3 linked regions of the Pseudophaeobacter arcticus DSM 23566 genome follow. The protein of the gene in region 1 interacts with the protein of each later gene in a pairwise test. Links are inferred from orthologs where the notes say so. Each region holds a gene or a part of one and is shown on either strand. Other genes may lie near its edges.

Evidence for each region.
Region 2: the proteins of ssb (region 1) and recO interact in binary tests that used the Escherichia coli proteins (3 or more experiments, as listed by UniProt). The link is inferred for Pseudophaeobacter arcticus DSM 23566 from one-to-one orthologs.
Region 3: the proteins of ssb (region 1) and ARCT_RS0106450 interact in binary tests that used the Escherichia coli proteins (3 or more experiments, as listed by UniProt). The link is inferred for Pseudophaeobacter arcticus DSM 23566 from one-to-one orthologs.

Annotation. Positions count from the first base shown.
Region 1 is NZ_KI421507.1:1,427,653-1,434,311, forward strand. The notes cover bases 1,225-4,122. They hold ssb (single-stranded DNA-binding protein), read right to left. Parts: upstream 2,986-4,122; coding sequence 2,464-2,985; downstream 1,225-2,463. Other genes in these bases: ARCT_RS0110840 (crotonase/enoyl-CoA hydratase family protein), read right to left, coding at 1,225-1,650; ARCT_RS0110850 (lytic transglycosylase domain-containing protein), read left to right, coding at 3,279-3,872. In the rest of the region: ARCT_RS0110835 (TetR/AcrR family transcriptional regulator), read right to left, coding at 1-272; more of ARCT_RS0110840, read right to left, coding at 742-1,224; ARCT_RS0110855 (hypothetical protein), read left to right, coding at 4,129-4,506; ARCT_RS0110860 (cytochrome-c peroxidase), read left to right, coding at 4,654-5,832; ARCT_RS0110865 (dipeptide ABC transporter ATP-binding protein), read right to left, coding at 5,919-6,659. UniProt on the Escherichia coli protein: Plays an important role in DNA replication, recombination and repair. Binds to ssDNA and to an array of partner proteins to recruit them to their sites of action during DNA metabolism. Acts as a sliding platform that migrates on DNA via reptation.
Region 2 is NZ_KI421507.1:4,178,778-4,185,412, reverse strand. The notes cover bases 2,959-5,832. They hold recO (DNA repair protein RecO), read right to left. Parts: upstream 4,826-5,832; coding sequence 4,091-4,825; downstream 2,959-4,090. Other genes in these bases: era (GTPase Era), read right to left, coding at 5,434-5,832; ARCT_RS0124695 (DUF1491 family protein), read right to left, coding at 4,980-5,309; ARCT_RS0124710 (SGNH/GDSL hydrolase family protein), read left to right, coding at 3,337-4,005; ARCT_RS0124715 (acyl-CoA dehydrogenase family protein), read left to right, coding at 2,959-3,082. Also shown: ARCT_RS0124725 (cation diffusion facilitator family transporter), read right to left, coding at 1-403; ARCT_RS0124720 (sulfite exporter TauE/SafE family protein), read right to left, coding at 469-1,236; more of ARCT_RS0124715, read left to right, coding at 1,397-2,958; more of era, read right to left, coding at 5,833-6,339; rnc (ribonuclease III), read right to left, coding at 6,336-6,635. UniProt on the Escherichia coli protein: Involved in DNA repair and RecF pathway recombination.
Region 3 is NZ_KI421507.1:512,709-519,467, forward strand. Bases 1,575-4,572 are described here. They hold ARCT_RS0106450 (primosomal protein N'), read left to right. Parts: upstream 1,575-1,974; coding sequence 1,975-4,170; downstream 4,171-4,572. Other genes in these bases: fsa (fructose-6-phosphate aldolase), read right to left, coding at 1,575-1,877; ARCT_RS0106455 (hypothetical protein), read left to right, coding at 4,268-4,572. In the rest of the region: ARCT_RS0106440 (DUF484 family protein), read right to left, coding at 1-312; more of fsa, read right to left, coding at 1,224-1,574; more of ARCT_RS0106455, read left to right, coding at 4,573-4,843; ARCT_RS0106460 (YeeE/YedE family protein), read right to left, coding at 4,848-5,921; ARCT_RS0106470 (MFS transporter), read left to right, coding at 6,294-6,759.

The sequences.
Region 1 (6,659 bases):
CGGATGATCCGCTCCACCGGGTCAGGCATGTCAGACAGTGCCTTGGCTTCTTCCCACACCGCCGCTTCGTTCATCTGGACAAGCCGGGCAACGGTCGCCGACAGCAGCTCGGCATGCGTCGGGAAATGGTGAAGCAAAGCGCCTCTGCTTACACCTGCGCGCTTCTGCACTTCCAATGTCGTCGTGCGCGCCACGCCCTCATCGACAAGGACCTGAACGGCGGCTTCGAGCAACTTTTCATGTGTTGCAGCGTGTTTCTGCGCGCGGGTCATGGGAGTGTCGGGTTTTGCAGGGGATGGTCTGGAGGCCATGCGTGGTCCTAACTTGGGCTTGGTGGCCGCGGCAGGCGCGGCATGGGCTGCGCGGAAGACCATCGTATATGGTTTTCCATTTTCGTGATCATGTCGGGATCGCCCGCCCACCGGATAGGCGATCCACGGTTCTGAGCCGTCCAGTTTATGTTTCCTGATCTGCCAGCCATCGGGACCGCGCGGTCGTATCGAAGACCGTCATGTCGGCTTCTGATCGCGTTTGCGACGCTGTGATCGCGCGAGGCTGCGGGCAGGCATTTCCTTCCACCCATCCCGGTGGCAATTCCGCTCGCATATTCAGCAATGTGGGGCGGCATGACATTGCGCACTTGATCTCGTAGCCGCAGCTGACCGCTGGTCAGTCGGAAAGCCATCTCGACACTCTTTCTTTGTTGGTCCCCTTGGGGGCAGTACACTCGGGCGTTCTGGCTTAGCTCTGTTTGCCCGACGCCCGTTCCATGTCTCGGATCATGCGTCTTGCTTCATCGCCCTCTGGAATGGGCCGTCCGCTGTCGCGCCATTCGATCGCTGCCTTGAAGCCTTCGCTCTGGGCGTATCTTCTGAACCACAGCCCTTCGGGATTGTGGCGGGTTATCCCGTCAAAAACCGTGGCGCTCATTTGTGCTTGCTCAAGGCCCTGCGCCAGCATCACCTGATTGACGACAATTTTATGCATTGCGAGGTGTCCCCGAGGCACGCCAGCGATGCGCTTGGCCAGCCTCATCGTCTCGCTTTCCAGCTCCTCGACAGGGCAGCTCAGATTTGCAAGCCCCCAGTCTGCGGCCTGAGTTCCGGTGATCATGTTGCCGGTAAACATCATCTGTTTTGCGCGTGCCGGCCCCAGACGGAAGGTCCACATTGCGGTCGTGGGGCAGCCCCAGACCCGTGTGGGCATGTAACCGATCCGCGCGTCATCAGCCATGACGAGCAAATCGCAGCACAGCGCGATATCGCTGCCACCCGCCACAGCTGCACCATGAACCTTCGCAATAGTCGGCTTGGTGCAACGCCATAAGCTCATGAAGTTTTCCGTGTTTCTTTTCATGGCCCGATAATCGACCATCGGGTCCCAAGGATCACTTTCCTGCTGGCAGGGGTGCTCGATATCACTTTCGGCGTAGTCCACGAGATCATATCCGCCGCAGAACCCCTTACCGGCACCCTCAAGGACGATGACATGGACCTCGTCGTTGTCCTCGGCCCATTCGACAGCAGTGCGCAGCTCCCCCGGCAGATCGTCGTTGATGGCGTTAAATCGCTCTGGCCGGTTCAAGACGAGGCGCGCGATGCTTGGCGTATCGGCGTCCTGCGAAATTGTGAGCGTGCTGAAGTCTGGCATTGTTTGATCTCCTCTTCCTTATGCCTCCGTATACTGGATCTGTGCTTCACAGTCAAAGCTGACTGTGAAAAACTTGGGCGGCACATAATTCAGATTGACCTGAGCCTGCCTGCGCCCCCTTTATGGAGGGCCGGTTGGGCACCGTGAGTGGATTGGCGGGCGTTCCTGCGGATCCATAATCCGCCACGCTGCACCAGCCGCAGGGAAATTGCTTGGACTATCCGACAATCCCAACATGTCCCAATGAGCGTCTGCGCGATTGGCAGAGCCATGATCTATGGTTTTTCCTAAAAACTAGAAATCGAGCCGCCATACTCATCCGTGATTTTTGCTGATGACTACCGACTGTCTCCAGAGCTGACAAACTGTGCGGATGCCAAACTTGCATGGAGATCGCATCACGCGACTTGCGGATTTTCAGGCTTCTTACGACCGCAATCCTCTTGCGTGTGAAATGATCCTAAAGTGGCTCGATATCGCTAGACGACAAATGCCTCGTAGCCGCGAAATCTGAAACTAGATCTCTTTCATTCACGGTTCCCAAAGCGTCAAGTGAGGGCGTGCCGACATGGTGCTGAGGGATGGTACTCCGTGCAGATCCAATGCGCAGAACACCAGTGAAAACAGAGTGGTACAACAATCTGGCAAGCCATCGTCGTTCGCTAGCGAGTTAAATCGTTCGCCCGTGGAAAAATGACACTGCGTTGTGTTAGCACGCGATCCTCAACCAACCAAAATATACACTTTTGATTGGTTGAGGCATTACAGCTTGCTGTCAGCCTTATGACTCGACAGTTCTTTGGTTCGTTGTAATTAGAACGGGATCTCGTCGTCGTCGATGTTGTGCGAGGGGCCGCTGCTGCCGCCACCAAAGCCGCCACCCTGCTGCGCACCGCTGTCGTAGCCACCGCCACCGCCATAACCGCTGTCCTGGCCGCCGCCGTAGCTGGCGCCGCCACCGCCGCCTGCGCCACCACCTTCGCCACGCCCGTCGAGCATTGTCAGTGTCGAGCCAAAGCCCTGCAACACCACTTCGGTGGAATAGCGGTCATTGCCGCTTTGATCCTGCCATTTGCGGGTTTGCAGCTGACCCTCGATATAGACTTTGGAGCCTTTGCGCAGGTATTGCTCGGCGACGCGGACAAGGCCCTCGTTGAAGATCGCAACCGAATGCCATTCGGTACGCTCGCGGCGCTCACCAGTGTTGCGATCTTTCCAGTTTTCCGAGGTTGCAATGCGCAGATTGCAGACTTTGCCACCGTTCTGAAACGACCGCACTTCCGGGTCGCGCCCCAGGTTACCGATGAGGATGACTTTGTTGACTGAGCCGGCCATAGGGGTCCGTCCTTATTCTTTTCTTAGGTTGTGTTACGCGCGGGAGAGGGGGCTTGCCGAATCCCAACCGCTGGGTTGCAGCTACAGTATAGACCTGGGCGCGGCTAGGAAAGCTCTCCTCTGGCCGCATTGCTCTTGGACATTTGAGGAGAGGGTAGGGGGGCTCTGTTACGGGTGGTTTTGGGTGAATTTGCCCCTGCATTTTGTCCCGTGTGAACCTGTTTGCTTTCATTTGATGAAAATCCGGCTATAATCCGGCCTGAACTCAGCAGGGCAACAAGATGATAAGCGGGATGCGGTCACTGACATTTGGGGTTTTTAGTGCCGGTCTTGGCCTTGGTTTCACCTGTGCCACACTGGCGCAGGCGGATATGTTCAGCACCAAAAGCAGGCGTGATCTTTTTTCTGCCCATACCCGCATTCTGGATACACGGGCGGCGCAGCAATACGAGGATTCGGCACGCCTGCGCCCGGATACTGTCCCGTCGGTCTCGTCTATCAGCCCGCGCTACACCGGTAATTATCGTGGTGAATACCTGGCCATGGCGCGACAAGCTGCGCGCAAACACGGGGTGCCTGAGGATCTATTCCTGCGCCTGGTGCAACAAGAGAGCAACTGGAATCCTAACGCAGAATCCCACAAGGGTGCGTTGGGGCTGGCGCAGTTGATGCCGGCCACGGCGCGTCGCTTGGGGGTGGATCCTTCCATTCCAAAACAAAACCTCGAAGGCGGCGCCCGCTACCTGTCCAAACAGTTCAGGAAATTCGGATCCTGGCGCCTGGCGCTGGCGGCGTATAATGCCGGGCCGCAAGCGGTTCAAAAATACGGTGGGGTGCCCCCCTATAAGGAAACTCAAAACTACGTGGCCAAAATCTGGGGCAGCTGATCTAGGGGCTTTTGTCTTTGAGCGTTCGGCAAGTAGCTGTTTGTAATACATAAATTTTGGAACTTCAGGGGGGCTTTGCAACGCAGCTCGCTTCTGGGACTGGCTTTGGCGCGCGTGACTCAGAGCAAAAGGTCACCGGTGGAAGGGGATGTTAAAGAGTTGATAATTTTACTTAATGCCTTGTTAACTTCCCCGGTTTGCCATTAATCAGCCGTATTATTTTATGACGTTGCCTGTGATTTCAGGAGGAATTCAAGTGACCAGCAGAAGCTTTGACGACCGGCTCGAACGCATTCAATGGGTACCCGGAGCGGTCCCGTCACAAGACGTGATTGATAGCGTCCTGGGGGGGCAGCGTGGCCTGGCAAAGGCCCGCAGCGTTGGGGCTACTCTGTTGGGAGCTATCCTGGGCATTTGTATCGGCTTTGGCCTCAAGGGAATGACGCTTGTTGGCTCTCCCTGGGGGCCGGATACTGGTCTGGTGGGGGTGATTGGGGGCGGCTTGTCTCTTTCTGGCCTCGCGGTTTCGGTAACTCTGGCGATCTATGCTGCGCTGCGCAGCCGTAGACATCCCTGGCTGATGCAATTTGCCTCAATGAACCTTCTGATGATCGTGGTCCTGCTGCTCAGTTGACCACAAATACCTTTGTGTAGCACTGCAATTTCATCTGCTGTGGGAGTGGGATGAGATACTTGATTTTTTTAATCAGGAATTGCGCTACATCAAAGTTTTCATTATGGGTTCCGGAGAATACAGGCACAACCGCTATTCCCGGAGCCCATGATGCAGCGACCTAACCCGATCCGATTGACACTCTCCAGCCTTTGCGCTTTGGCCGTTTTCACCTCTGTGGGGGCCGTGCAGGCAGAGACCCTGGCGCGGGACCGTCTGCTGGAACAACTGGGTGAGGCGCTGTTTCACGACGGAAACCTGTCGCTGAATCGCAGTCAGTCCTGCGCCAGCTGCCATGACCCGGAGCGGGGGTTCAGTGATGCCCGTCGCTCTGCCGATGGGGCGTTTTCCCTTGGCGATGACGGTAGATCATTGGGCAACCGCAATGCGCCAACCGCGTCATATGCCGCCTTCATTCCCCCCTTTCACCAGAATGAGGATGGCAAATGGATCGGCGGTCTGTTCTGGGATGGGCGTGCAGCCGATCTGGAAGAACAGGCCGGTGGCCCGCCATTGAACCCAGTCGAGATGGGGCTGCCAGACAAGGCGGTTTTGGTGCAGCGCCTGCGCGAAAACCCGGCCTACGCAGAGCAATTTTCCACGCTTTTCACTCCGACGGTTCTGCAGCAAGATGAGACTGGTTTTACCGCCATGACCCAGGCGATTGCGGCCTTTGAACGCCGCGATGAATTTGCCCCCTTTAGCAGTAAGTATGACCGCTACCTGGCTGGAAAGGCCGCGTTTTCAAAGGAAGAGGAGCTGGGGCGCACGCTGTTCTTCTCAGACCAGTTTACCAATTGTAATCAATGCCATCAGCTGCGGGGCAGCCCAATAGGCGCGCAAGAGACCTTTACCGATTACAGCTATCACAACATCGGCGTGCCACGTAATCCTGCGGGTATCCAAGAGGCGGGCATGGCCGTGGATTTTGTCGATGATGGCCTCTTGGCCAATCCACAGGTGACTGATCCAGGCCAGCGCGGAAAGTTCCGCACGCCAACCCTGCGCAATGTCGCTGTGACTGGCCCCTATATGCACAACGGGGTGTTTCAGGATCTGCGCACGGTGGTGCTGTTCTACAATCGCTACAACAGCAAGGCAGAGGCCGCGCAAATGAACCCCGAAACCGGCCAACCCTGGGGCGAGGCTCCGGTGCCTGGGACACTGTCCGTCAAGGAGCTCACCCACGGGCCGGCTTTGGATGCACAGCGAGTGGACGCGCTGGTGGCTTTCTTAAAAACCCTGACGGATCAGCGCTACGAAGACCTTCTGGACGCCGCGGAATAAGATCACAGGCGTTCATCACAGGCCTCCATCACAGGAGCCCATTGCTGGCGGCCCGCACCCGTCTTTGGGCGGGGCCACCCGAGGAATCATTCCGCGGCCAGCTTGATGACCGGCTGCATCCGTTCCAGCACCTCATCGCTCAGGTGGCATTTGATCTGGTGCCCCGCCTGCAGAACGCGGGTGGGCGGTACCTCTCTATCACAAAGCCCACCCGGCACCTCGCCTTTCCAGCGGCATCGCGTTTGAAATGGGCAGCCCGAGGGCGGATCCATCGCCGAAGGAATATCGCCCTCCAGGACGATATGTTGCTTTTGGATTGATGTATCGGCAATCGGCACCGCACTGAGCAGGGCTTCGGTATAGGGGTGGTAGGGCGGCGAAAAGACCTGATCGGTATCGCCCAGCTCCACCACATGGCCCAGATACATCACCATCACCCGATCACTGAGATAGCGCACGATGGACAGATCGTGGCTGATAAACAGCAGGGTGGTTTTTTCGGTGCGCTGGATCTCCATCAAAAGGTCTGTCACGGCGGCCTGAACCGAAACATCCAGTGCCGATACCGGCTCATCCGCCACCACAATCCGCGCCCCGCCCGAAAAGGCCCGCGCAATGCCCACCCGCTGCTTCTGCCCGCCCGAAAGCTGGCGTGGCATCCGATCCGCAAAGGCCCGTGGCAGTTTGACCAGATCCAGAAGTTCAAGCATGCGCTGTCGGCGCTCCAGGTCGCTGTCACCTATGTCAAACACCTCCAGTGCCCGGATGATCTGGCGCCCCACAGTCATGGATGGGTTGAGCGTGTCAAATGGGTTTTGGAACACCAT
Region 2 (6,635 bases), 2.8 Mb from region 1 along the record:
TGATCAGCAGCCGCGCCCAAAGCAGGTTCAACACCAGGGCAGCCCCGTTGACCAGCAGCCCGGCGCGGCCCCACTCTGCCGTCTCGCTTAGATTGCCGAGCGCCTGCACCGACTGCTGAACAATCAGCAGCGCTGCGATGATGATCATGATACCTTCGAGAACAGCCGAGAAATACTCGGCCTTATAGTGGCCAAAGGGATGGCCGACATCTGCGGGCTTTTTGGCGTAGTGCACCGCCATCCAGGCCATCACCGCACCGCCAACATTGACAAACGACTCCAGCGCGTCCGACAGCAGTGCCACCGAATCCGTCAGCCACCAGGCCACCAGTTTCAGGCCCAGCACCAACACGGCAATCAGGATTGTGCCCGAAGCCAGTCGTTCTGCATTCATCCGCTGCATTGCGCTTTTAGTGTTCCTTGGTTACCCCTGCCTGCCAGACCGGCCTGTCGGCCAACACGGCCAGCCTACAACATCAACCCGCGACGCAACAGATTGAGCCCGGCCAGAAGCAGAACAATTAACGTGGCTTGCTTAAAAACTCTTTGATCAATGCGGTCATGCAACATGCCGCCAATCCACATGCCCAGCACTGCCGGGACAATCAGCAGGATCGAAAACGGCAGGGTCTCGATGCGCATCACACCCGACCCCATATGGGCAAACAACAGGGCAAAGGCGCCCATGCCGTAGATCACCCCCTGCACCCGGATCTGTTCGCTTTTTTCGGTTCCCAGCGCCGTCAGATAGGCCACCGTGGGTGGCCCCCAGACGCCGGAAACACCGCCGATCAACCCGGCAAAGGCGCCAACCATGACCTCAACCCGTGGTGTCGGCTTGGCCAGGGTCAGGGGCACCCCCAACAGCTGCAATAATACAAACAGGGTCACCGGCGCACCAATGGCCAGGAACATCACCTGCTGTGGCAGCACCCGTACCATCTGGGCGCTGAGCAGCAAAAAGACCAGCCCGGCCAGCAGGAACAGGCGAAACCGTTGCAGCGAGGCAAAGGCCGCCCCGCCCCCCTGTCGCAACGCCTGCATCCAGTTGGTCACCAGGGTTGGCAGGATCAGCCCCGCCAGCGCCAGCTCGGGTGCGATAAACAGGCTCAACCCCGAGACCAGAATCATCGGCAGGGCAAAACCCACCATGCCCTTTACCGTGCCTGCAAGCAGGGCAATAGCAAAGGCAAAGGCCAAATCAGTGGCAGAGAGAAGCGAGAAAAACTGGTCCATGCCCCTGCCCTATCATCCCATTGGCGCAGAGAGAACCACGGTGCAGCGTAAATTTCCGTCACGCAACTTTTTATCATTTTGCCGCAGTGCGGCGTATTTTTGTTGCGCTGCACCTGCAAAGTGATTTACCACCTTAGCGACCAAAGAAGGACGTGATTCAATGGCTCATGACGGACAGGACCTGCAAATGAAACCGATTGTGCTCCCCGATCTGCTGACACTCACCGGCGCAGCAATTGCTCCCCTCGAAGCGACCCTGGAGGCCGCCCGGACTGCGGTGCGCAATCTGGTCACCCAAGAGGGCCGTGTTTCGGGCCAGCTGATCGAAGAAAACCAGACCGCCGCGCACGGGCTGTCCTGGCTTGCCACCTATGTCTACTCGCTGCGCCAGATGCAGCACTGGGCCGACAAACTGCAAAGCGATGGCGCCTTTGGCGAGATGGAACAGCTGATCCACCAGATCGCCTTTGGCGAATATCTGGCGCAGGTTCAGGGCGGCATCCAGATGAACCAGGGTGAAATTCTGCGCCTTCAGGATCTTGGCCTTGGTCAGGAGGCCTGGACCGCACTGCGCACCGAGGCTGTTGTGACCCTCACCGAGGCTGGCAATACCCAGGCCGCACGCAGCCGTCTGGCCGAAATGATGCAAGAGCAGGCCGGGGCCACCATGTTTGGCGCCTCGGGTCTGGAAGAAGAGCTGGAAATGATCCGCGATCAGTTCCGCCGCTATGCCTCGGACAAGGTCGAGCCCCACGCCCACGACTGGCACCTGAAGGATGAGCTGATCCCGATGGAGGTCATCGAAGAGCTGGCCGAGATGGGCGTCTTTGGCCTGACCATCCCGGAAGAATTTGGCGGCTTTGGCCTCTCCAAGGCCTCGATGGTTGTGGTCTCCGAAGAGCTGTCGCGTGGCTACATCGGTGTGGGCTCTCTTGCCACCCGCTCGGAAATCGCTGCTGAGCTGATCCTTTGTGGTGGCACGGATGAGCAGAAAGAGCAGTGGCTGCCCAAGATCGCCAGCGCCGAGATCCTGCCGACGGCTGTTTTCACCGAGCCAAACACCGGTTCCGACCTTGGCTCGTTGCGCACCCGTGCGGTGAAAAACGCGGCGGGCGACTATGAGGTCACCGGCAACAAGACCTGGATCACCCATGCGGCCCGCACCCATGTGATGACCCTGCTGGCGCGCACCGACCCCGACACCACCGATCACCGAGGCCTGTCGATGTTCCTGGCGGAAAAAACCCCCGGCACCGATGCGGAGCCCTTCCCCACCCCCGGCATGACTGGCGGCGAGATCGAAGTTCTGGGCTATCGCGGCATGAAAGAATACGAACTGGCCTTTGACGGATTTGCCGTGAAACAGGCAAACCTGCTGGGCGGTGTCGAAGGCAAGGGCTTTAAACAGCTGATGGAGACCTTTGAGAGCGCCCGGATCCAGACGGCGGCCCGCGCCATCGGCGTGGCCCAGTCGGCGCTGGATATCGCCATGCAATACGCCCAGGACCGCAAACAGTTCGGCAAGAGCCTGATCAACTTCCCCCGCGTCTCTGGCAAGCTGGCGATGATGGCGGTCGAGATCATGGTCGCGCGTCAGCTGACCTATTTTTCCGCCTGGGAAAAGGATCACGGCCATCGCTGCGATCTGGAAGCCGGCATGGCAAAACTGCTGGGCGCCCGTGTTGCCTGGGCCGCCGCCGACAACGGCCTGCAGATCCATGGCGGCAATGGTTTTGCGCTGGAGTATAAAATCAGCCGGGTGCTCTGTGATGCACGGATCCTGAATATCTTTGAAGGGGCTGCGGAAATTCAGGCACAGGTCATTGCGCGCCGCCTGCTGGCCTGACCCCTTTGCTGCAAGACCCCTGAAAATGCCCGGCCATTGGTCGGGCATTTTTGTTCCTGGCGCCTCTTCGACGCGATCTCCACATCAGGCCTGCTGCCCCCAAAATGCCCCGGCTTTGCCTTACCCTCTGCCTTGATGCTTTTTATTGGTTAACGACACCCGGTGCGATTGCATTCAGAACCTCAGTTCCAACCCAAGTGAGCCCCGTGCCCATGCCTCAATTTCTGTCTCGGTTATTCTATATTTTCTGTGCCATGCTTGCCCTTTCCGGCTGTGGTGAGCGCGCGCCCCAGAACCCCAAAAGCGGGGTTCTGGTGATGGGCGATTCGCTGATGGCCTGGAATGGCACGTCCCAGCGCGCGGTCTCAGACGTGATGGAGAAACGTCTGCAGGTCGAGGTCACGGATCGCTCGGTTTCTGCGGCACGAATGATCTATCGCCTGCCCGTCAGTGGGGCAGCCGGATTGAGTATTCCCAAACAAATGCCCAAGGGTGCAGGCGATTGGGACTGGGTGGTGCTGAATGGCGGCGGCAATGATCTGTGGCTGGGCTGTGGCTGCACCGCATGTCGGCGCAAGATGGACCGGCTGGCCTCCGGGGATGGCAGCAGCGGCGCAATTCCTGACCTTGTGACCCGGTTGCGCAACAAGGGGGCAAAGGTGATCTACACCGGCTATCTGCGCAGCCCCGGACTCGGCTCTCCCATTGAATACTGCAAGGACGAAGGCGAAGAGCTGGATCGGCGCGCAGCCCGGATGGCGGCCCGTGACGACGGCGTCTATTTCCTGTCTCTGGCCGATCTGGTGCCGCATGGGGATCGCAGCTACCACGCCTTTGATATGATCCACCCCTCGGTCAAGGGAAGCGATGCAATTGCCACCCGGATTGTGGACCTGATCACAGGGGCAACACAGCCGGAATAACCCCGGCAGTCGACAAGAAGAGAGCCGGGCTAGGGGTGGCCCCGCCCAGCAGCGCCGTTTCCTGACCTGGCGCGCCTATAAAGCTTCAACTGCCCGGCAATCGGCGCATGAATGCGTCAATAAACCTGCTGCGGGCCTGGGGCAGCGGTTGGTTCCCCAGACTGGGCGCCAGCCGCTCTGACAGAAAAAACCCGGTGGTCTGCAGCCCCTGCGCCACCTCATGATCCGCGGCATTGCCTATCCCGCGCAGGACCGGCGGCAGCGGCAACAGGCGGTCGACCCATTGCCCGGCCTCCTGCACAGACACCGCCCGCCCCGTCCTTGGCGAGATATAGGCCAGATCCTCATTGCGCCCGGACACCGCGCAGGCGCTGAGATCAAGCCCAAACCCCATCTCCTTGAGCAGGGCCATTTCCCAGCGCAGATAGGCCAGGGGCCAGAGCTCGGCCTGCTCCAGAAGATCCAGCAATTGCTCGGACTGTTTGTAAAGGTCCGGGTAGGCTTCGCGCTCGGGCAGGCAAAACCCCAACAGAGCCGTCACCGCATTGAGCCCCGCCAGCGCCATACGACCAGAAAAGGCCGCAGCCGCACGGCTGCGCAGCGGTTCGGCCTGATAGCTGCCCAGGTGATCCTCCAGCCGGGCCCGCCACAACAGATCCAGCTGCGCCCCCGGTTGCAGCACCGGCGCCTTTTTGCGGCTGGCACCGCCATGCACAATACCGGCGTGGCGGCCATGGGCCTCGGTAAAGACATCAATGATCACTGCCGTTTCCCCATGGCGACGGCTGGACAGTAAAATGCCATGATCACGCCATTCCACTGCTGTTCTCCCCTGGTTGCGCGATCCGGCCCCGACGGATCCAGCCCAGGCCATCAGACCCGAACAGCAGAGCAACAGCAAGCCCCGCCATCGCCTTTGACAGATGGGCGCCCAGACCGGATTTATTCAAGACCGGGTTTATTCAAAACTGGGCTTATTCCAGCCCCGGTTCATCCAGCAGATGACGGCCGGCGCGGTCCTCGACCTCGATCACCCAGAGATCCGGATCAAATTCCTGCTGCCGCCGGATCGCGGCGTCAACATCGGCCTCGACGCCGCTGGCATGTTCAATCCATTTGCGCGCGCCGCTCATCAGATCGTAGGAGCGGTGAAACGACTGCGCCTGCCCGTCCAGAGTGTTCAGTTTGACCAGCACCGCGCCTGCGGTGTCATCGCCATGGGCAGTGACAAATCCAGGGATCTCCTGAAACCGCAGACGTGCAAGATAGGCATCAACCCAGAAACGGGCGGTCAGTCGGGGCATTGCGGGGCCTCTGGTGTGATCCCCGCCGCAGGCCGCCGCATCTGTGGCAGCCGCCGGAGCCTCCGGCGGAGATATTTAGGGAAAGATGAAGGGTGGTACGCGCCCTGTGCAGAGCGCGCCCCGCCTAGTTGCCGTCTTTGAAGTCCAGTCCCATTTCCGAGTAGCGCTCGGCCTCTTCCAGCCAGTTGGGGCGCACTTTGACCTGCAGGAACAGATGCACCTTGCGGCCCAGGAACTCAGTCAGCTCTTCGCGGGAGGCCTGCGAAACCGCCTTGATGGTTTCGCCGCGCTTGCCCAGAACGATGCCTTTGTGACCATCGCGAACCACATAGATCACCTGGTCGATCTTGGCGGAGCCATCTTTGCGCTCTTCCCAGTTTTCGGTCTCGACCGTCATCTGGTAGGGCAGCTCCTGGTGCAAACGCAGGGTCAGCTTTTCACGGGTGATTTCTGCTGCGATCATCCGCATTGGCAGGTCGGCGATCTGGTCTTCGGGATACAGCCAGGGACCTTCGGGGAGCGTCTTGGCCAGCCAGCTGCGCAGCACCTCGACCCCGTGGCCACGCTCGGCAGAGATCAAAAAGGTTTCGGCAAAATCAAAGCGATCGTTCAGGCCCTTGGTAAGGCCAAGCAGCACCTCGGATTGCACCCGGTCGATCTTGTTGATCACCAGGGCCACGGTCCGGCCCTGGGCCACATCCGCGAGACCTTCGAGAATGCGCTCCACGCCTTCGGTGATGCCACGGTGGGCCTCGACCAGCAGCAGCACAATTTCAGCATCGGCAGCGCCGCCCCAGGCCGCGGCGACCATGGCGCGATCCAGACGGCGGCGGGGCTGAAACAGGCCGGGGGTGTCGACAAAAACAATCTGGCTCTCGCCTTCCATCGCAACGCCGCGCACCCGGGCGCGGGTGGTCTGGACCTTATGGGTGACAATCGAGACCTTGGCCCCGACCATCCGGTTGAGAAGAGTGGATTTGCCCGCGTTGGGCTCTCCGATCAGGGCGACGAACCCGGCGCGTGTTGTCATGTTGATTGCTCCAAACGTGCCAAGAGCGCCTTGGCTGCGGCCTGTTCTGCGAGACGTTTTGAGCCCGCAACTGCGCGCTCTTCGGTGCCATCTTCGAGCCGAACAGCAATGGTAAAGATAGGTTGGTGATCCGGGCCTTCGCGCCCCACCTGCACATAGTCAGGCGGCGATTGACGGCGCGCCTGGACATATTCCTGCAGCGCGGTTTTGGGATCACGGGCGTCGGCTTCGACCTGGTGAATGCGCGCGCCCCAGAGGCGCAGGATCATCGCCTGGGCGACTTCAAACCCTGCGTC
Region 3 (6,759 bases), 910 kb from region 1 along the record:
CAGGGCCTGCAAAAACCCCTCAAAATCGGTGGGGGCCAGCAGCCGCAGGACGGCGCGGTGGATCTGATTCGTCCCGGCCAGGTTTTCATAGGCTGCCGCAATCACCGATCTGTGGGTGTCTTCCAGCCGGTCCAGCCGTGCCTCCATCCGTTCCATGGCGATGCCGCGCAGGTCGACGATATTGGAGCCCATGGCGCGTTCATTGGCTGAAACCAGGGCCTCCATCAGGCCCTGATCTTCGAGTACCGCGTCTGGCTTTGCCAGAATCGCATCGCGCAGGGGGCTGTCTAGTTTGGCTGTTGTGCTGCTCATTCTTGAACCTCTGTGGGGCTTTGAGACCAGGTTATAACACGGGTTTTCGAACAGAGTGGCTAAAAATGTGTTACGGGCAGGAAAAGGCCGACAATAAAGGGGGCGCTCCCGCCCGGGGCTGCTGGATCAAAGATCCCTTGCCCCGGTTGGGCCGGGCGCCGGGCTGCGCCCGGCGCAAAAGAAGAATCAAAAGAAGAATCAAAAGAAGAAAAAGGGGCTGAGAAGCGGTTTAAGGGCAGGGCTGCCCTGAAACGCGCCGTATCAATTCTGCACTGGGATTTGCGGCCTCAAGGGCGAGCCACGCTGGCGCGTGGGCGCCAAAGTGGCGCCCCTTGACCCCGAAAATCCCAAAGACCCCGTAAATCCCAAACCCTCCACCGTGACACAGCCCTGTCCCGCCGTCAGGGGCTGTGGTGTCATTCAGCTGTCAATCCCGGCCGTGGCTGGGGTCAGCGGAGGACAAAAGCTGTCTGGGGCGGGATCTGGCGGTTTGAAGTGCAGGAGAAAATCCGGAAGCGGTTGTTGGTGGCTGCGCCAGATCTTGTCCGGATTTCCGGGCTCACCTGCGTGGGGGCCTGCGTGGGGGAACGTCACAGGTTTGGTGTGTCCAGCCGCCTCGGCGCGCCAGTAGGGGGGGGCGATGAGGTCAAGCTGCCGTGCCGGTGACCTGTCGTGGACTTGGAGCTGGCGCGGTTCGTCCGGCTGAACCTCAAGACTGAACAGGGCATCGTCGTGCTGCGGGGGCGTTCTGAGTGCAGGGATCCCACCCGGGCATATAGGCCGGGTGGGGAGTGTAGGCCGAGTGAGGAGTCTAGCCGGGGTGTTTGAAAGTGGCCCCAAGGCGTTGGTGCCACCCGGTCCAGACCTGTTTATGCCCGAGCCTGCTTATGCCCGAGCTTGGCCAGGTATGATTACAGGATCTTGATGTCGGCTGCCTTGATGTCCTCAAGGAAGGTGGCCAGGCCCTTGTCGGTCAGCGGGTGGTTGACCAGCGATTTGATCACGGCGGGGGGCGCGGTGATCACATCGGCACCAATGAGGGCGCTGTCGAGGATATGGTTGGCCGAGCGGATCGAGGCGGCGAGGATCTCGGTTTCAAAACCGTAGTTGTCATAGATCTGGCGGATATCGTTGATCAGCTCCATACCGTCGAGGTTGATATCGTCGAGGCGGCCGATGAAGGGGGAAATAAAGGTGGCCCCGGCCTTGGCGGCGATCAGCGCCTGATTGGCGGAGAAGCAGAGCGTCACATTGACCATATGGCCGTCGTCGGACAGGACCTTGCAGGCCTTGAGCCCGTCCCATGTCAGCGGCACTTTGACGGCGATGTTTTCGGCGATTTCGACCAGCTTGCGGCCCTCGGCGATCATGGTCTCGGCGTCTGTCGCGGTGACCTCGGCAGAAACGGGGCCGGTGACCATGGCGCAGATCTCTTTGGTGACCTCGATAATGTCACGGCCGGATTTTTTGATCAGCGAGGGGTTGGTGGTCACACCATCCACCATGCCAAGGTCGTTGAGCTCGGCAATGGCGTCGATTTCGGCGGTATCTACAAAGAATTTCATCGGCGGGGATCCTTTTGGGAAAGTTTGGCCTGGATTGCGCTAGCCTTTAGCGCATGGCGCGGGCATTAAAAAGCCCCGAGGTTTGGAGGCGGTACAGGTGAGCGGGCAGGAATTTTTCCATCAGGGCGACAGGGTGGCGGTACTGACCGCGCAACCTCTTGATCGGCTTTTGGATTATCGCGCCCCCGAGGGCGGTTGCTTTCGCGGTGCTTTTGTCGAGGTGCCGCTGGGACCGCGCAAAGTTCTGGGAGTGATCTGGGGCGCCGGGGGCGGTGATTTTGATTCGGCCAAGCTGCGCAGCGTCATCCGGGTGCTGGATCTGGCGCCGATGCGCGATGAGATGCGCCAGTTTCTGAGCAAGGCCGCCGATTATACGCTGACGCCGATGTCGCTGATGCTGCGCCTGGCCACCCGTGCGCCCGGCCTGTCCGATCCCCCCTCCATGCGCAGGGTGCTGCGGCTGGGCGAGCAGGAGCCGGACCGGATGACCCCGGCGCGGGCCAAGGTGTTGGCGGTGATGGACGAGTTCGGCGGCATGAGTTTCACACCCAAAGAGCTGGCGGATATGGCCGGGGTGACGGCTTCGGTGGTCAAGGGGCTGGTGGGACAGGGGGCGCTGCGCGAAGAGGAAACGCCGCGCGATCTGCCCTATCCGAGCCTCGACCCGGAACGCCCCAGCAAGGATCTGACCGAAGACCAGAGCCGCGCCGCCGCTGCCCTGTCGCAGGGGGTGCAGAGCGGCAGCTATGGCACCACCCTGCTGAAAGGCGTCACCGGGTCGGGCAAGACCGAGGTCTATCTGGAGGCGGTGGCGGCCTGCCTGCGCAGGGGGCGGCAGGCGCTGGTGCTGTTGCCGGAAATTGCCCTGACGGCGGAGTTCCTGAAACGGGTGGAGCAGCGCTTTGGCGCCACGCCGGCAGAGTGGCACTCTGGTGCCACCATGACCGAGCGCCGCCGGGTCTGGCGTATGGTCGGACAGGGCAATGCGCAGCTGGTGATCGGGGCGCGCTCGGCGTTGTTTTTGCCGTTTCGCGATCTCGGGCTGATCATTGTCGATGAGGAACACGACACCGCCTACAAGCAGGAAGAAGGCGTGTTGTATAACGCCCGCGACATGGCAGTGCTGCGCGCGGCGATGTGTTCGGCGCAGGTGGTGCTGGCCTCGGCCACGCCCAGTCTGGAGACCTGGAGCAATGCGCAGGCGGGCAAGTACAAACGTGTTGATCTGACGGCGCGCTTTGGCACGGCGGTGCTGCCGACCATGAAGGCGGTGGATATGCGGGCTGAGGATCTGGCGCCGGCGACCTGGATTTCCCCGACCTTGAAACAGGCGATGACCCTGCGGATGCAGCGCGGCGAGCAGTCGCTGCTGTTTCTCAACCGGCGTGGCTTTGCGCCGGTGACGATCTGCCGGGCCTGCGGCGCCCAGGTGGCCTGCGACAATTGCGATGCCCGCATGGTGGAACACCGGTTTATGAAACGGCTGATGTGTCACCAGTGCGGCGAGACCAAGCCGGTGCCCGAGAGCTGTCCCTCCTGTCAGGTGGAGGGCAAGATGGCACCGGTTGGGCCGGGAATCGAACGTCTGGGCGAAGAGGCCGCAGCGCTGTTTCCTGAGGCGCGTATCGCGGTGCTGAGCTCGGATCTGTTTGCATCGGCGCGGGCGCTGAAGGCGCGGATTGAGGAGATCGCTGCGGGCGAGGCGGATATTATCCTGGGCACTCAGCTGGTGGCCAAGGGGCATAACTTTCCGCTGCTGACCCTTGTGGGGGTGATTGATGCGGATCTTGGCCTGCAGGGATCCGATCTGCGCGCCGGAGAGCGCACCTTTCAGCTGATGCGTCAGGTGGCGGGCCGGGCCGGGCGTGCCGAACGCCCCGGCGAGGCCCTGTTGCAGACCTTCCAGCCCGAACATCCGGTGATCCGCGCCATCCTGACCGGCGATGAAGAGGAATTCTGGCGCGCCGAAGCGGCGCAGCGCCGCGAGGCCGGGGTGCCGCCCTTTGGCCGCATGGCGGGGATTATCCTGTCGGGCTCGGATCTGGCGCAGGTTTTTGATCTGGGCAATGCGCTGGCGCGCAATGATGGCCCGTTGCGTCAGGTTGGCGCGCAGCTCTATGGCCCGGCGCCGGCGCCCATTGCCCGGGTGCGCGGGCGTCATCGGGTGCGGCTACTGGTCAAGGCGGCCAAGGGGGTGGCGCTGCAGGATGCCCTGAGCCGGTGGGTGCAGCCCTTTCGCATGAAGGGTGATCTGCGGCTGAGCATTGATATCGACCCTCAGAATTTCTTTTGAACTTCCCATTTTCGCGCGTTGACGACAGCGGTTGGCTCTTGTTTAACGCGTGGATGAAGTGTGAATTCCCGTCTAAGAAAGGTATTTAGGCCCTCTGATGAAACAAGATTTCCTCGATCCCAACATGAGCAGAGCTACCGTCTATGAGACACCGGAAGGCCTGCGCATTGTGGTGCCGGCCACGCGGAGAATCCTAATAGCGCTGTTTTTGTCATTCTGGCTTTGCGGCTGGGCCTTTGGCTGGATCGCGGCCTTTACCACCTTAGCGTCGGGCGCGGCTGGATCTGGAGGGCTGTTCTTGATTTTCTGGCTTTGCGCATGGACCGTGGGTGGCATGTTTGCGATAAGTTTCGTTGCTTGGATGTTGGCCGGAAAGGAGGTTGTGACAGTGACTTCTCAGGGTATCCAGATTGCGCGCAAGATTGGTGTCTTTCAGCGCAGCAGGAGCTGTAAAGCAGACTACATCACAGATCTGCGGGCGGTAGATGAGGCCCCATCGACGTCTTTTGGCAGATCACAGCCGCCTTGGATCCTCTCTGGTTTTAGGCACGGCAGCGTTAAGTTCGATTATGGCAATCTTACCTTGGGGTTTGGCCTGGAACTGGAACGTGGGGAGGCCAGGAAGATTTCTGGATTGCTGGCAGAGCGTTTCGCCTATCTGCAATCCAGATAGGTGATCAGGTGGCCAGTTGAGCCCCGCGCTGATCGACCAATAAATCCGTCGCCATGGCGCCGACCCACATGAAGAAAAGCGCCAGCCAGGCGGTGCCGGCAAAGATTGACCCGCCGGTCACCCCGGCACCGATGGCGCAGCCGCCCGCCAGCATACCACCAAAGCCCATCAATACCGCTCCGATCATGGCCTTGCGCATGGTGGCGGCATCGTCAAAGGCTTGCAGCTTCATCTCTCCGGCGGCCCAGGCGGCCAGCATGGCGCCGATAAAAACGCCGGGCACCAGGCCGATGTCGAATTCCAGAATGGCATTGCGATCAAGAAAGAACATCAGGGTATGGGCGGAGGGGCCGGTGAAGGTGGCGCTTTCGATCTGCACCGGATCAAAGGCCACCTGTGACAGCCCGTAGGTCAGCACCCAGCCCAGAGCCACGGCAAAGCCAACCCCGGAGGCAAAGACCAGTCGCGACGCGCTGATCTGGCTGCGGCGCGCCAGAACCAGAGCGACAACAGCAATTGCCAGCCCCAGCGCCAGCCCGCCCCAGTTGGGCAGACCTGCTTCGACCAACAGGTCCATATTGCGCCCGCCCGAGGTGACCCAGAGCGCCGCGATCTTGTCGCGCAGCGGCGACAGCATGCCAGAGAGGCTCATCTGTGCCACCACGGCAAAGATCAGGCCAGAGACAACAGAGCGCAGATTGCCGGTGGCCGCCAGCACCAGCAAGCGGCCGGAACAGCCGCGCGCCAGCACCATGCCGACGCCAAAGATCAAGCCGCCGATGATGGCACCGGACCAGCTGCCGGGCACCGCCATCATGCGGGCATCAGCGCTGCGCATCAGCCCCAGGAGCTCGGCGCCCTGGACCCAGACCACGGCAGTGGAGAAGGTCAGCAACCAGACCGCCATGCGATCCCCCATGCCGCCGCGGGCGAATTCCACCGTGGCGGCGCGCAGGCAAAAGCGGGAGCGCTGGGCGGCGATGCCAAAAGTGACGCCGGTCAACAGGCCAAACAGCGCCGCCAGCGGGGCTTCGCCCAGGCGCTCGGCCAGGGTTTCGATGAGCGTCAGTAGATCCATGAGCCAGGTCTCCGCGAGATGCATTGCGGGGATAATATACATACATTCGTATTTTTGATTTGATTTAGGTCATGAGCATTCTGACACCGGGAGTCTGATACGGGGTATCCTGATATGGGCATCCTGACAGTGGTTATCCTGATACGGGCTTGCTGTCCTCAGCCCTGGCCCAAGGCCTTTACCCTCAGCCACTGTTACCCTCAGCCACGTATTCTCCAAAGCAGAGGCTGTTTGCGCCCCCTCCCAGGAGCACCCAGGAGCATATGTAGCCCGCGCGCAGATGTGGCCTCCTATCTGTGCGCCGATGCGGGGCTGCATGTGCATGGACGGTTTGGTCTCGCCCCGGAGGAAAAAGAGGCGTAAAGGGAATGCATGTTTAAACCTCTCTCTCTGGATGCGGCCCGTGATCTGCCGCGGTGGCGCCGCCCGACAACATTGTTGTTTGTGATGGCGATCTGCATGCCCATTGCCTTTAATGCCTGGTTTGCCCTGCTGAACAACTTTGTCATCGAGGTGGCGCAGTTTGACGGTGCCGATATTGGCCTGTTGCATACGGTGCGCGAAATACCGGGGTTCCTGGCGGTGGGGGTGATTGCCATCATCCTGTTTGTGCGCGAGCAGGTGCTTGGGCTGATCTCATTGATGATGCTGGGCATTGCCACCATGCTGACCGCCTGGTTCCCCTCGCTGGGCGGGATCCTGATGATCACGCTGCTCAGCTCGATCGGGTTTCACTACTATGAGACGGTGAACCAGTCGCTGCAGCTGCAATGGCTGCCCAAGGACCGGGCGCCGCAGATGCTGGGCTGGCTGATTGCGACCGGATCGGCGGCAACCT